3 regions of the Massilia sp. 01N417 genome follow, and region 1 is predicted to be linked to each of the others. Evidence: predicted binding sites of a transcription regulator. Region 1 holds the regulator's gene; each other region holds the start of a gene.
What was found. Region 1 encodes FNR, which switches genes on or off when oxygen is low (the NO sensors DNR and NnrR bind a similar motif). Its sites were predicted from a motif close to TTGATNNNNATCAA; they were not measured.
Positions count from the first base shown of each region.

Region 2: AC1DOQ_RS14945 (universal stress protein) is a predicted target of FNR. The motif match lies at 1,664-1,677, and genes of this name have one in related genera.
Region 3: AC1DOQ_RS17175 (glycine-rich domain-containing protein) is a predicted target of FNR. The motif match lies at 2,575-2,588, and genes of this name have one in related genera.

Region 1 covers NZ_JBFTRS010000026.1:84,391-89,299, forward strand. Annotated here, with positions in the region: gene AC1DOQ_RS23225 (cytochrome ubiquinol oxidase subunit I) at 1-952, opposite strand, end outside; gene fnr (fumarate/nitrate reduction transcriptional regulator Fnr) at 1,151-1,921, shown strand; gene AC1DOQ_RS23235 (GNAT family N-acetyltransferase) at 2,026-2,487, shown strand; gene AC1DOQ_RS23240 (EthD family reductase) at 2,512-2,832, shown strand; partial or broken gene AC1DOQ_RS23245 (hypothetical protein) at 2,847-3,207, opposite strand; gene AC1DOQ_RS23250 (cupin domain-containing protein) at 3,222-3,635, opposite strand; gene AC1DOQ_RS23255 (carboxymuconolactone decarboxylase family protein) at 3,632-4,081, opposite strand; gene pdxR (MocR-like pyridoxine biosynthesis transcription factor PdxR) at 4,182-4,909, shown strand, end outside.
Region 2 covers NZ_JBFTRS010000013.1:23,443-28,351, forward strand. Annotated here, with positions in the region: gene AC1DOQ_RS14935 (GGDEF domain-containing protein) at 1-250, opposite strand, end outside; gene AC1DOQ_RS14940 (hypothetical protein) at 247-705, opposite strand; gene AC1DOQ_RS14945 (universal stress protein) at 728-1,564, opposite strand; gene AC1DOQ_RS14950 (bifunctional acetate--CoA ligase family protein/GNAT family N-acetyltransferase) at 1,714-4,425, shown strand; partial or broken gene AC1DOQ_RS14955 (NAD(P)H-dependent oxidoreductase) at 4,427-4,909, shown strand, end outside.
Region 3 covers NZ_JBFTRS010000016.1:24,416-29,324, reverse strand. Annotated here, with positions in the region: gene AC1DOQ_RS17190 (CDP-6-deoxy-delta-3,4-glucoseen reductase) at 1-191, opposite strand, end outside; gene AC1DOQ_RS17185 (NAD-dependent epimerase/dehydratase family protein) at 204-1,091, shown strand; gene AC1DOQ_RS17180 (hypothetical protein) at 1,250-1,525, shown strand; gene AC1DOQ_RS17175 (glycine-rich domain-containing protein) at 1,600-2,364, opposite strand; gene AC1DOQ_RS17170 (sensor histidine kinase) at 2,730-4,583, opposite strand; gene AC1DOQ_RS17165 (glutamine--tRNA ligase/YqeY domain fusion protein) at 4,736-4,909, opposite strand, start outside.

The DNA of each region.
Region 1 (4,909 bases):
TCGGCCGCTGGTCGCGCGGGAATTCCTTCAAACCCTTGATCTGGCCGCCCCAGGTATGGGTCAGGATCCAGCTGCCCACGCGCGGGATGCCGATGGCGAACTTGGTTTCTTCGTCCTTCATGCTGGGAATGCCGAACAGCAAAAGTGGCAGGGGCTTGTCGCCCTCGTTTTCCCAATGTCCCTCGAGGGCGGCGATCTTGGCCGGCTGGTGCTTCAGGGTGTTCAGGCCATGCATGTCGCCGACCACCGCCTGGATGGGCGCCACGATCAGCACCATCCACATCGCCATCGACAGCATGGTGCGCACCGCCTCGTTCCCCCGCCCCTTGAGCAAATGCCAGGCCGCGGAGCTGCCGACGAACAGCGCGGTCGACAGGAAGGCCGCGATCGACATGTGCACCAGCCGGTAGGGGAAGGAGGGATTGAAGACGATCCTGAACCAGTCGACCGGCACCATGCGGCCGTTGACGATGTCGTAGCCCTGCGGCGTCTGCATCCAGCTGTTCGAACCGAGGATCCAGGTGGCGGAAATGAGTGTACCGAGCGCGACCATGCAGGTGGCGAGGAAGTGCAGCCCGGGGCCGACCTTGGTCCAGCCGAACAGCATCACGCCGAGGAAGCCGGCCTCCAGGAAGAAGGCGGTGAGCACTTCGTAGGCCAGCAGCGGCCCGGTGATGGCGCCGGCGTATTCGGAGAAATAGCTCCAGTTGGTGCCGAACTGGTAGGCCATCACGATGCCGGAGACCACGCCCATGCCGAAGTTGACGGCGAAGATCTTCAGCCAGAAGTGGTAGAGGTCGACGAAGACTTGTCGCTTGGTCTTCAGCCAGCACAGCTCGAGCACGGCCAGGTAGCTGGCCAGGCCAATGGTGATGGCCGGGAACATGATGTGGAACGACATCGTGAACGCGAACTGCAGGCGCGCCAGGTCCAATGCCGCCAAGCCGAACATGAGTCCCCTCCGTTATTGTCGTGTGTAGAATCTAGCACGTGCTGAGCCGCGCACGATTGGCGGCGTGGCGATGGCTGGCCGCGTTCAAAATGCCACAGAGTATGATCAGGCAGTCAAGAAGCCCCGGCTTTACGGACGCCAGCCCGGCATGTGGCCGTATAATCGCAGGTATTGACATCCATTCGCTTCCTTTATCCGATGATCCAGGCCATCTCTTTCCAGAACGACGACAAGCCGCTGAACGTTTCCGCGCTCAAGGCCAGCTGCTCGGCCTGCAGCATGCACCAGCTGTGCCTGCCGATGGGCCTGGAAGAAGCGGACATCGACCGCCTCGACAAGATCATCGGCCGCCGCCGCCGCCTCGAGCGCGACGAAGCCCTGTACAAGATGGGCGAGCCCTTCCGCAACCTGTACGCGGTGCGCTTCGGCCACTTCAAGACCTACCAGGTGAACGCGGCCGGCGAAGCCCAGATTACCGGCTTCCAGATGGCCGGCGAACTGCTGGGCATGGATGCGATTTCCGGCGACCGCCACCATTGCGACGCCGTCGCGCTGGAAGACAGCGAAGTCTGCGAGATCCCCTTCACCAACCTGGAAGACCTGTTCGGCCAGGTGCCGGCCTTGCTGCGCCATTTCCACCGCATCATGAGCCAGGAAATCACGCGCGAGCAGAACGTCATGCTCCTGCTCGGCAATATGCGCGCCGAGCAGCGCTTCGCCGTCTTCCTGGTCAACCTGTCCGCCCGTTACGCCGCGCGCGGCTATGCGGCCAACAGCTTCCAGCTGCGCATGTCGCGCGAAGACATCGGCAACTACCTGGGGCTGACCATCGAGAGCATCAGCCGCCTGCTGTCGCGCTTCAAGAAGCTCGGCCTGCTGCAGGTCGACAAGCGCGAAGTGACCCTGCTGGAACCGGCGCGGCTGAAGGCGATGGCGGCCGGGACCGAGCAGTGCAGTCCGATGGCATGATCAGGCAGCCAGGGAGTTGTATTTCAGGCGCTCCCCTCGACAATAAGAGCCAGTCGGTACATGCTGGTCGTCCGGACGTAGGCCAAGCAAAAACGGAGGTCGACATGACGACAAGTAACTTAGTTGAAGAACTCTCGGGCGCGCCATCCCGCCATGGGCTTCTTGAGGACATTGGTAGTTTGCACGAAGGCCGAACCCGGCTCGATCTGGAAGGGTTCCGATTCGATCCGATACGACACCTTCCACTCTATGTCTTCAACCTCATCGACGACGACGGAGCTCTTGTCGGCCGGTATCACTTTGCACCGGGCGCGCCGGAAGCAGTGGGAGAAATCGGCAACGCCGGGGGATACGTGGAAGCAGCGTACCGGAACAGAGGTCACAGCAAAGAAGCAATCAAGGCCCTGGGCGAGCTGGCGTCGCGACACGGAATGGACTCGTTCATCATCACCTGCCCGAAGGACAACGACGCTGCGCGAAAGGCGTTGGACCAGGTCGGCACGAAAATGGCGAATCGCGATGGCGATATCTGTTTTTACGAAATTCCGGCATCGAAATCGAACTGAAGCAACCACGACGAGGAGACAGAGATGATCAAGGTGAGCGTAATGTATCCCAACGGTCCGGACGCCCGTTTCGACGACGCCTACTACCGGGACCGGCACATGCCGATGGTCAAGCAGTTGATGGGCGACTCCTTGAGGTACTACACCGTCGACAAGGGAATGGCCGGCGGTGCGCCGGCGTCGGATGCGCCCTACATCGCCATGGGCCACCTGTTCTGCGACTCCGTCGATGCCTTCCAGGCCGGTTTCGGCCCGCACACGAAGGAAATCATGGGCGACATTCCGAACTACACCAACCAGTCGCCGGTCGTCCAGATCAGCGAGGTGGTGGTCGGCCAGGCCTGAGCCGGGCGCACGCCTCATCCTTCCCAGCGCGAGCCGAGAAGGATGCTGCACATGTTCCCGCGCTGGAATGCGGGATCCTTGAAGGCGAGGAAATCGTCATTGAAGGTCCCGAAAGTGGTGTCCGGGCGCTGCCTCAAGCCCTCGTAGAAGGCGTCGATCACCCGGTGGCCGAAATCCCGTCCACGCGGGTGGGCGGCCATCACGGCGGCGCGCTCTTCCGCCGTGAACTGGTCGGCCGGCCAGGGCGCCCCAGTAATAGACGCGCACCGAATGCTGGTATAGCAGATCGCTTTCGGTATCGCGGACGAGCTCGGTAATCTCGCGCGCGATCCTGCTGTCCGGCAGGCGCACGCCGCAGATGCCGCTGTTTTCCATGGCAGGTCCCCCTCTCACCTGGTAGCGGGCAGGACCAGCTCGCGATCGTCCCGGTCCGTCACGAACACGGCGAGCAGCTTTGCCGGCTTGTCCTTGCTGGCGTTGCGGGCCACGGTATGGCGTGCTCCCGGGTCCTCGTACCAGCTTTCTCCCGCCCGGTACAGGCGCGGCTGCTCGTCGCCGACCGCGCTGACGATTTCGCCGGACAGCACGTAGGCGTAGATGAAGGCTGACTTCGGATGGGTGTGCGCCGGCGATGCTGCGCCTGGCGGAAAGGACACCTCGACCGCGACCAGCGCCTTGCCGGGCACATTCGGCAGCGCGCGCTTGAACAGCGGGGTGACCGTCTCCGGGCCGTGTGCGCCGGCGGGAAGCGCCGTGATGGACAGCAGCGCCAGGCAGATGGCGGGAATGGCGCGCTTCATCATTGCACCGCCGCCGGCACCGCGCGGAAACTGATCGCCATGCGGTTGTAGGCGTTCATGAGGCCGATCGCGATCGTCAGGTCGGCCAGCTGCTTCTGGTCGAACACGCTGGCGGCCGCTTCATACTCGGCGTCCGGCACGCCGGTCTCGGCGACGCGCGTGACGGTTTCCGCCCAGGCCAGGGCGGCACGCTCGGTGGCGCTGAACAATCCGCCGCCCTCGCGCCAGCCCGGCACCAGCACCAGCTTGTCGATCGTGACGCCCTCCTTCAGCAGGTCGCGCGAGTGCATGTCGATGCAGAACGCGCAGCCGTTGATCTGCGAGACGCGCAGGTAGACCAGGTCGACCAGGACCTTCGGCAAGCCCGACTGCAGGACATGCCCGTAGACGCCGCCCAGTGCTTTCATGCCGGCCGGGGTTGCGGCGTTGTAGTCCATTCGCTGTGTCATCTGTTTTCTCCTTGATTGAATGAGTCACAGGAGAAGGATGGTCCATCGGGTGGTCAAAAAACAGGGCCAAGAATTGAAAGTTTTAATGTACCATCCGCCGATGGACCAATTTTCCATCAGCCTCGACCGCGCCAAAAAGACGCCGCTCGCCACGCAAATCTATGCGACGATCCGCGAAGGCATCGAGGCGGGACGGATTCCTCCCCATGCCAGGTTGCCCTCGTGGCGCGACCTGGCTGCGCAGCTGGGCGTCTCGCGCGGCACCGTGCGCCTGGCCTACGAACGCCTCATCGACGAGCAGCTTGCCCTCGGCCTGGGTGCGGCCGGCACCCGCGTCACCGAGCGCCGCCCCGGCGCTTCCGCCTCCCCATGGTCGGTCGATGCGCCGCCGATGCCCGAGCTGTTCCACGACTTCGGCACCGTGCCCTTGCCCTTCCAGATGGGCGTGCCGGCCCAGGATGAGTTCCCCGACAAGCCATGGTCGCGCATCCTGACGCGCGAGGCCAGGCGCAGCGGCGCCGGCGCGGTCGGCTACCCGGATCCGCGCGGCGAGCCGGGACTGCGCAATGAAATCGCGGCCTATCTCGGCATCGCGCGGGGATTGCGATGCAGCCCCTCGCAGGTGCTGGTCACGGCCGGCTTCTGCGGCGCACTGGGCATCGCATGCCGCGGACTCGGACTCGAGGGCAGGACCGCCTGGATGGAAGAACCGGGCTTTCCGCTCACCCGTACCGCGCTCGGCCTGGCCGGGATGACGGCGGTGGCGGTGCCGGTCGACGAACAAGGCCTGGATGTGGAAGCCGGCATGCGGACCGCCGCCGACGCCGC
Region 2 (4,909 bases), on a different contig from region 1:
AGGACGCGGTGGCGACCAGCGCCAGCCGTATGACCAGGCTGCCAGGCGATTGTCCCGTTCCGAGGAGATAGCTCCACAAGCCGGCGCCCAGCACGGCAATGCCGAACACCGCGCAGAAGCCCGGTAGCAGACGTCTCAGGTAGCGGTCGGAGCGGCGCTCGAACAGGCGCGACAGGTCGAGCGGCGACGGCAGCGTGGCGTGTGATGGCGGCGCCGGCGCCAGCGCCAGCGCTTCGTCTGCCTTGTTCATCGCCGGCGCCGCGGCTGTCGTAGCCGCGCCGGAATGGCGTCCTTGCGTTCGGCGGCGAAACGGCAGCGCAGGCGTAACGGGCGAGGCATGCCGGCACGTGCCAGTACCGCCGACAGGCGATGCAGCGAGAGCACGACCGCGAGAGCTGCGGCGATCTGCCGGCCCGTCTCTGCATCTCCGCGTTCGACTCGCGACGCGACCCGGTGCAGGGAGCACAGGATCATCGCGTTTTCGGCCCGCCGTTCGTGCAAGTGACGGTCTCCCAGCAGTTCGAGCAGCAGCTCCTCGTGGCGCAGCCCGGCTTCGACAGCGGCGACCATCGAAGGAAACCCGCGGACGAAAGCGGCGTCCGGCTGCTTCATGATCTCTCGGATCTGGAAGACGAGTTCCGTGTGCAGGTGCCGCAGGGCGGCGCGAACGGGACGTACCCTGTGGGTGCTGGTGGACAGGATCATGATGGCTTGCCTGAAATGCTCGCTAGTGGGAAAGAAACACCGGAAGATGAGCCCAGCGTAATACCGTTGTCGTGATCCCTTCGGTCAAGGCTTCGCGCACGCGTGAGTGCCCGTACGCACCCATGACGATCAGGTCCGCATCGGCATCGACCGCTGCCGCCAGGATCGACATGCCGGGGTCGTCGGACCGAGTTTTGCGGCAGGTGTCGGCAGTGACACCGTGCCGTTCCAGCCAGGCCGCAAGCGCCGTGCATGCTTCGTGCTCGAGACAGGTCGCGGGGAGCTGGGTGCCGATCCCCAGCACGGTGGCATGACGCGCCTGCCTGAGGAGTGGCAGGGCGGCGGCCACCGCGCGCATCGCGCCGGCGCTGCCGTCCCAGGCAACCACGACCTCGCCATCGAGGCGAGGAGAATATCTCGAGCCGGGCATGACCAGCGCCGGATGTCCTCCTTCCAGCAACACCCGTTCCGGCAGGTCGGTCGGGCTCAGGGGATCGATCACCATGCGGTCGGGTTGTCCGAGCACGGCAAGATTGCAATAACGTGCGGCGAGCGGCAGGCCGCCGTCGGCATCGTCGTCGATCAGCCTTGCTTCGAAAGACGAGACGTCTTCCTGTCGCGCCAGCAGAGAGAAGCGGTCGAGCGCCTGCAGGGCTTCGGCGCGCAAGGTCTGGCAGCGCGCGGCAAGCGGGCCGCGGCCGGCAGCCAGTACTTCCGGCGGCAGGAAACGCGAGATACCCGTCGTTGCCGCGCCGATCAGGTGGGCGCCGAACCGACGCGCAAGAAGCGCCGCGCAATGGATGCGCGAGGGCGCGCCGTCGCCAAGGTCGACATGCACGAGGATCGACTTGTAGCTCATGGGCTGCTCCGGTGGGGAAGTGCACAAGGTCGAGCCTAATCCGAGGCATTGTGCATGTCTACGACGAAGGCGGCTTTAGCACAATTAACTAGTCATATTTTGACTTGAGTCAAAAATTTGGCGGTCGATCCCGCTAGGCTTTGCGGAACATGAACGAATCGGAACGAGACGCCAAGATGAGCATACGCAACCTCGAGTATTTCTTTCGTCCGCAATCCATCGCGGTGATAGGCGCTTCGAACCGGCCTGGCAGCGTCGGCGCTACGGTTCTGGCCAACCTCGTCAGTGCAGGCTTTCCCGGCCCGATCTGGCCCGTCAATCCCAGGCACCGGCGGCTCGAGGGTCTGCCGGTGGTTCGTGACGCCGCCGACCTGCCGGGAGCGCCGGAACTGGCGGTCATCTGCACCCCTGCCGCGACGGTGCCGGCAATCGTCGCCAGCCTCGGCCGGCTCGGTTGCCGTGCCGCGGTCGTACTCAGCGCCGGGCTCGATGCCACGGGTGGCGATGGCCGCAGCCTGCGCCAGGCCATGCTGGACGCTGCCCGGCCGCATCTGCTGCGCCTGCTCGGACCGAACTGCGTCGGCCTGCTGGTCCCCGGCAGCGCGCTGAATGCCAGCTTCGCCCCGGTGGCGGCGCTGCCGGGACGGATTGCCTTCGTGGCGCAGTCGGGTGCGCTGGTAACCGCGGTGCTGGATTGGGCGCGAGCCCGCCGGATCGGGTTCTCCTGTTTCGTGTCGCTCGGCGACGGCAGCGACGTCGACTTCGGCGACCTGCTGGATTACCTGGCGGACGACAACGGTACCGATGCCATCCTGCTGTATGCGGAGAGCGTACGTCAGGCCCGCAAGTTCATGTCGGCGGCACGCCGCGCCGCGCGCGCCAAGCCGGTTGTGATCGTGAAAGCAGGCAGGGTCGCCGAGGCGGCGCATGCGGCGTTCAGCCACACCGGCGCGCTTGCCGGTTCCGACCTCGTCTACGACGCCGCGATCCGCCGTGCCGGCATGTTGAGGGTCCATACCACCGAGGAACTCTTCGATGCGGCCGCGATGCTGTCCCAGCCGCGCCGGCCGTCAGGGCCGCGCCTGGCGATCCTGACGAACGGGGGTGGCCCCGGCGTGATGGCGACCGATGCCCTGATCGAGGGGGGAGGGCAGCTTGCCCGGCTGGGGACCGCGACCCTGGAGCGTCTTTCGATGGATCTGCCCCCGACCTGGTCACGGGGCAACCCGGTCGACGTCATCGGTGACGCGCCGGTGGAGCGCTACCGGCTGGCACTGGCAGCCCTGCTCGAAGAGCCCGGCGCCGACGCCGTGCTCCTGATTCATGCTCCGACCGCCATCGTGCCGAGCGACGCCATCGCGCGCGCGCTGTTGCCGCTGCTGCGCGCAGCCAGGCGTCCGGTGCTGTGCTGCTGGATGGGCGGCGCCAGCGTCGAGCAGGCGCGCGGCTTGTGTGCGGACGCCGGCCTGCCGGTGTTCGATACGCCGGAAGAAGCCGTGCGCGGCTTCCTGCAGCTGCTTGCCTATCAGCGCAACCAACAACTGCTGATGCAGGTTCCCGCGGCCGGGACCATGGTGCCGCCGGACCGCCGGGCTGCCCGGGGCCGCGTCGAGGCGCTCCTGGCCCAGGGAAGCGCCAGGGTCGGCGAAGCCGACGCCAAGGCGATTCTCGCCGCCTATGGCATCCCGGTGGTGCGGACCGAGGTGGTGTCCGATCCGGTGGAGGCAGTGCGGGCGGCCGGCCGGATCGGCTATCCGGTGGCGCTGAAGATTCTTTCGCCGGACATCGCGCACAAGAGCGATGTCGGCGGTGTGGCGCTCGACCTCGCCGATGGACCAGCCCTCGAAGGTGCCGCCGCGGCCATGCTCGCGCGGGTACGCCATCTCCTGCCGGAAGCGCGCCTGGACGGCTTCACGGTACAGGCGATGGCGAGGCGGCCGCGGGCCCATGAACTCATCGCCGGCGTCAGCACGGATCCCCTGTTCGGGCCGGTCGTCCTGTTCGGCCAGGGCGGCGTTGCGGTCGAGGTGACGGGCGACCAGGCGATCGCGCTGCCGCCCTTGAACCGCATACTGGCCGCGGACCTCGTCGGGCGTACCCGGATCGCGCGCCTGCTGGCGGGCTTTCGCGATTACCCTGCGGCCGACATGGAGGCACTCTACGATGTGCTGGTAAGGATCGGCCAGATGATCGCGGACTTGCCGGAGCTGGCCGAGCTCGACATCAATCCCCTGCTGGCGGGCGCCGACGGCGTGATCGCGCTGGATGCGCGCATGCGGCTCGCGCCCGTGCCGCCAGGGCAGGATCCGCTGGCCAGGCTGGCGATCCTGCCTTATCCGGACCGCCTGGAGCGGCAGGTCGAAACGCCCCTGGGAACGCTGACCCTGCGTCCGATACGACCCGAAGATGCGCCGGCGCACCAGGAATTCTTCCACGCGCTGAGTCCGGAAGACGTGCATTTCAGGATGTTCGGTGCGATGCGGGAGCTGCCGGCAGCCCAGCTGGCGCGTTTCACCCAGATCGACTATGCGCGTGAAATGGCCTTCATCGCCACCCGGCCGCAAGACGGCCGCGACGAAACGCTGGGCGTGGTGCGGGTCGTGATCGATCCCGACGATGTGGAAGGCGAGTTCGCCATCGCCATACGCTCGGCGCTGAAGGGCCAGGGCCTGGGCGGCCTGCTGATGGACTGCCTGATCGATTATTGCCGCGAGCACGGCCTTGTCCGGTTGCGCGGCGCCGCGCTGGCCGATAACGTCCGCATGCACGGGCTGGCACGGCGCTGCGGCTTCGACGTACGTGCCGCAGACGACGGCACGGTCGTGATGAATCTGCAGCTGGCATCCGGAACGGGAGGCTGAGGTGAACAAGGCGATTCTCATCATCCAGGGACATCCGGATTGCCGCCGCCAGCACCTGTGCCATGCGCTTGCCGATGCCTATGCCGACGGCGCGATTGCCGCCGGCCATGCCGTCGACCGGATCGAACCGGCACGCCTGCGCCTGCCACTGCTCGACAGCGTAGAGGATTGGCAGCACCAGGCACCCATGCCCGAGGTGGCCGCGGCCCAGGAAGCGATCCGGCACGCGCAGCACCTCGCGCTGTTCTACCCCTTGTGGCTCGGCGACATGCCGGCGATGCTTAAAGGTTTCCTGGAACAGGTGGCACGGCCCGGCTTCGCGATCGATCCGGCCGCGCGCAATCCCCTGCGTGCCGGCCTGCTGCGGGGCCGCAGCGCGCGCGTGGTGGTCAGCATGGGAATGCCGGCCAGCCTGTACCGGTGGTTCTACGGTGCCCATGGCGTACGTCTCATGAGGCGCAACATCTTGCGCTTCGCGGGAATC
Region 3 (4,909 bases), on a different contig from region 1:
AGGGCGCGCTGCTGGTGCGGCTTGTGGTGGACGGTCCCTTCGACGACCTTGCCCTTGCAGGAGCCGCAGGCGCCGTTCTTGCAGCCATACGGCAGTCCGATGCCGGAGCGGATCGCCGCCGCGAGCACGGTTTCGTCCTGCTCGCATTCGTAGTGGTGGCCGCTGGGCTGAACGGTAATCTGGAACGTCATACAATCCTCGGAATGAATACTTTAAATAATGTCAGGTTCAACAAGCCGCGCCTCCTGATCGTGGGCTGCGGCGATGTCGGCATGCGCCTGCTGCCGCTGGTCAGGGAGCGCTTTCGCGTGTTCGCCGTCACCAGCCAGCCGGCGCGCCGTGCCGAGCTGCGGGCCGCGGGGGCGATTCCCATCGTGGCCGATCTCGACCGGCCGGACACGCTGCGCCGCCTGGCGCGGCTGGCGCCATGGGTCGTGCACCTGGCGCCGCCGCCGCGGCAGGGCGCCCTGGATTTGCGCACGCGAAATTTGACCGCCATTCTACCCGAGGGGACCCATGTGGTTTATATCAGCACCTCCGGCGTTTATGGCGATCGCGGAGGGGCCCTGATCGACGAGACCGCGCCGCGCGCCGCCCGCAACGCCCGCGCCCGGCGCCGTGTCGACGCCGAACAGGTGCTGCGCGCCTGGGCCGTCGGCACGGGCGGACGGGTGTCCATCCTGCGCGCACCCGGCATCTATGCGGCGGAGCGCCTGCCGCTCGAGAGGCTGCGCCAGGGCACGCCCGCGCTGGCGGCGGCGGACGACGTCTACACCAACCACATCCACGCCGACGATCTCGCCCGCCTGGCCCTGCTGGCCCTGTTCCGGGCCCGGCCCGGCCGCGCCTACAACGCCAGCGACGATACCCATATGAAGATGGGCGACTACTTCGACCTGGTGGCCGACGCCTTCGGACTGCCGCGCCCGCCACGCCTGCCGCGCGCCGAGCTGGAAAAGGCGGTCTCGCCGATGCTGCTGTCCTTCATGTCGGAGTCGCGCCGGCTCGACAACCGCCGCATCGAGCGCGAATTGCGGGCCCGGCTGCACCATCCGCGGGTCGAGGTGGCGGTGCGGGAAATGGCGAAATAAGGTGCTCTTAAGCAAAAGATAACTGGTCCGTGTATCATTCGGGGTAGCTGCTTCGCAGCCATATAAATACTACCCATACCCCAAAACTATCGGATTTTTCGCGACCCTATGCGGGTTGTGAAGAATATCCCACGGATTGTTATTTTAGAAAGAAGACCATGCCCATCAGAAGGATACCGGAGGGTTCCGTCTACGACCCGAACCGGGTTCTCGACGCCGTCATCAACAAACTCAGGCTCAAGAACGACGCCGCGCTGTCGCGCGTGCTCGAAGTCGCACCGCCGGTGATCAGCAAGATCCGCCATAACACGCTGCCGATCGGCGCGACCATCCTGCTGCGCATGCACGAGGTGTCCGATTACAGCATTCGCGAACTGCGCGCGCTGATGGTGCGGGCCGGCGGCGAGTCCGGTTCCGGGGCTGCCGCGGCCTGATACGCCGGAAGCCGGGCCGGCTCGAAAACCCGTCCCGGCGAAGATCCGGCGCGGAAGGCCGGATCAAGGTAATGTCATTGGTGGCAGGCTTCGGCTTGCAGCCTGTCGCGCGATGGGCCTGCGCAGAAGGCGACGGCGCTGGAGATGCCGGTGGCGCGTGCTTTCAGCTTGTCCCGCGAGGGGCCTGCACAGAAGGCGATCTCGCTGGAGACGTTCGTACCGATTGCTTTCAGCTTGTCACGCGACGGTCCGGCGCAGAAGGCGACGTCGATGGCGCGTGCTTTCAGCCTGTCGCGCGAGGGTCCGGCGCAGAAGGCGACCTCGGTGGCGCGTGCTTTCAGCCTGTCCCGCGACGGTCCGGCGCAGAAGGCGACCTCGGTGGCGCGTGCTTTCAGCTTGTCACGCGACGGTCCTGCGCAGAAGGCGGTCGCTTCGGCGGCTTCCACAAACGATCCCGGATAGGCCTCGCCGAAGGTGGCTTCGTACAGGTCGCGCATGCGGTCGCCGCTGTCGAGGCGGAACTGTTCGTCTTCTTCGGTGCCGTCCATGCCGACGTAGGGATAGTGGTGCAGGAAGTAGCCGAACACGCGCTCGCAGTCGGTGGCGTACTTCATGGTATCGAGGATGTGGTAGTGCCAGAACGTATCGACATCGGCCAGCGGCGCGGTATCTTCTTCAGGAAACAGCTTCATCAGGCACAGGAAGCGCCGGTATTCCTTTTCTACAGCGTTGACTTTCTCCAGGCTCCAGCCTTCTCCCGATTCGACGTGCATCAGCTTCATCTTGATCGGTTCCAGGTCGAGCTCGGTCACTGCTTTGAACAGGTCGTTGGCGTTCATGATCATCCTCAAATGTATTGACAGCATGTTTTGAACAGCTTCCCTTGTCGCATTGTAATTCCATCTGTTGCAACTGCTAAACTATTTATCAATCGTGCATGATGATTTTTGGCAGCATTTTCAGACTTCTTGATGTGCGCTGCATGTGATTAATGTAATTTAGGAAATAAGCTTAGGCTTTGATATATGTTAAAGTTTTTGGTTTTTCATTTGACATTTATCAAAGAGGAATGGTGTACTAAAGCGGGAACCGCTGTGCATCGATCAGCGCAAAACCGTGCGCGATGGCAAATACAGAGCCGGGGACTTGGGCGGAGAAGAAAGGGAAGAGGGCGATGAACCGGCCTGCATCGGCGCCGGTTGCTTCAGATGACGGCCGAACCGGCGCCGTGCTCCTGGTGGTCCTGCAGGACATGCTCGCATGCGTTCACGACCGGCGCCGACACCGTCACCGTGGTGCCGCCGCCGGGCTTGCTGAACACGGCACAGGTGCCGCCGAGGATGATGACGCGTTCCTCGATGCCGACCAGGCCGAAGGACCCGGACTTGAGATGTCCGCCCGGCGGCAGGCCGCAACCGTTATCCCGCACCATGAGCGACAGCCAGCCGTCGTTCAGGCTCAGCTCGACCCAGACCCTGGTCGCGTTCGCATGGCGCACGACATTGGTCAGCGATTCCTGCAGGATGCGGAAAAATGCGGTTGCGCAGTGGTCGGGCAGGGCGATCTCCCCCTGCTCGTTGCGCAGCTCGCAGGGGATGCCGGTGCGCCGTTCGAACTGGTTGACCTGCCACTCGACGGCAGCCGACAGGCCGAGGTCGAGCACGGTGGGGCGCAGGTCGTTGATGATCTGGCGTACGCTCTTGATGATGGTATCGATCTGCTGCAGCGTCTCGCGCGCGCGTCCATGCAGGTGGCGATGGCTTGACTTGGTGCGGGCGGCCAGCATCTCGCCTTCGATGCGCAGCGCCAGCAGGTTCTGGCCGAGATCGTCGTGGATCTCGCGCGCGATGCGTTTGCGTTCCAGCTCCTTGATCTGGTAGGCATGATCGGCAAGGCGGCGCAGCTTCTGGTGCGACAGCTGCAGCTTGTTCTGGCTCTCGCGCAGTTCGCTGGTCATCTCCTTCGCCAGTTCCAGCGCGGCGCGGCGCGACGACGTCAGGGTCTGCACCAGCGCAAACAACAGCATCGAACCGAGAAAACCGAAAGCCATCATCAGGTTCGGATAATGCACGTCGAAGTCGGTGTACAAGGCGGACTTGGGCACGCTGAACACGGTCGTCCACGGACGGCCGTTGAAATCCAGCGGCAGGGTCACCGTGAACAGGTCGTGCCTGGTGTCGAGCGGAGGGCTGGGACGCTCGAGGGTGCCCTGGCTGTCGTACAGCGTCATCTTGCGCCCCGGATCGTCGCCGGCTTCGTCGTCCACATGGGGGCCGGTCTCGTACAGGGTCATCCTCAGGTTCGGCACCGAGATTTCTTCCATCACCCCTTTCAGCAGCTTGGTGACGCTGAAGGCAATCCCGATCGATCCGAGGTAGGCGGTACGGCGCTGCGCGACGCTGTCGCGCCGCAAGCCTGCCCGGTAGACGGGCATGCGCATGCCGAGGTAGACATCGTTCGGACGGGACAGCACCGGGATCGGCGTGCCGGAGGCCTGCACCGTGCCTTCGTCCCGCTCCCGCGACAACATGTCGCCGAAATAGGGATTGCTCATCAGGTCATACCCGTACATGCCGGACAGCTGCCCCTGCGGCTCGATATAGGCAACCGGAAGATAGGCTGGCCGGGTATTCGGCGGCACGATGTCCAGTTGGGCGGCGCGTGCCCCGAGCGCGCTCTTTTCGGCGCGCAAACGGCGCACGAAGTCCTGGCGCTCGCTCGCGCGGACGTACACGGCGAAATTGATGAAGTCGAGGGCGGGATAATCCCGTGCCAGGTTCAGGCCGTTCACGTAATCGTGGAACAGGCGCTGCGTCACGGTGTCGGCGCTCTGCAGGGTGCTGGCGCTGGCGCGCAGCAGGTCGGTATAGGACTTGATCCGGACTGCGATCACGCTCTGGGCGTACTTGCAGTGGTTGAAAAAGCGCTGCTGGGCATCGCTCTCGATCGAACGCGCCGTGAACAGGTGGGCGATGCCGCCGATCAGGGACGATAGCAGCAGTCCGGTCCAGAACGAGAACCGGGTAACCGAAAATGCGTCTCTCAGTACCCTCGACATCGGCCATCCCTGAATAGTAACCAGCTGCAACTTACGGTCTTTGGCGCCAGGGCGTACCTAGCTGTTCGACTAGTTGTGGCCGCCAAGAAAAAAAAAGCCCGGCAGGAACCGGGCTTCGGCGGAGGCGGCACGGTCGGCCGCCGGCGCAGGGCTTACTTGCCCCAGCTATCCTTCAGCGTGGTCACGCGGTTGAACACCGGCTTGCCCGGCCGGGAATCGACGCGGTCGGCCACGAAGTAGCCGTGGCGCTCGAACTGGAAGCGCTGTTCCGCTTCGGCCGACTTCAGGCCCGGCTCCAGGTAGGCGGTGACGGTTTCCAGCGCGTT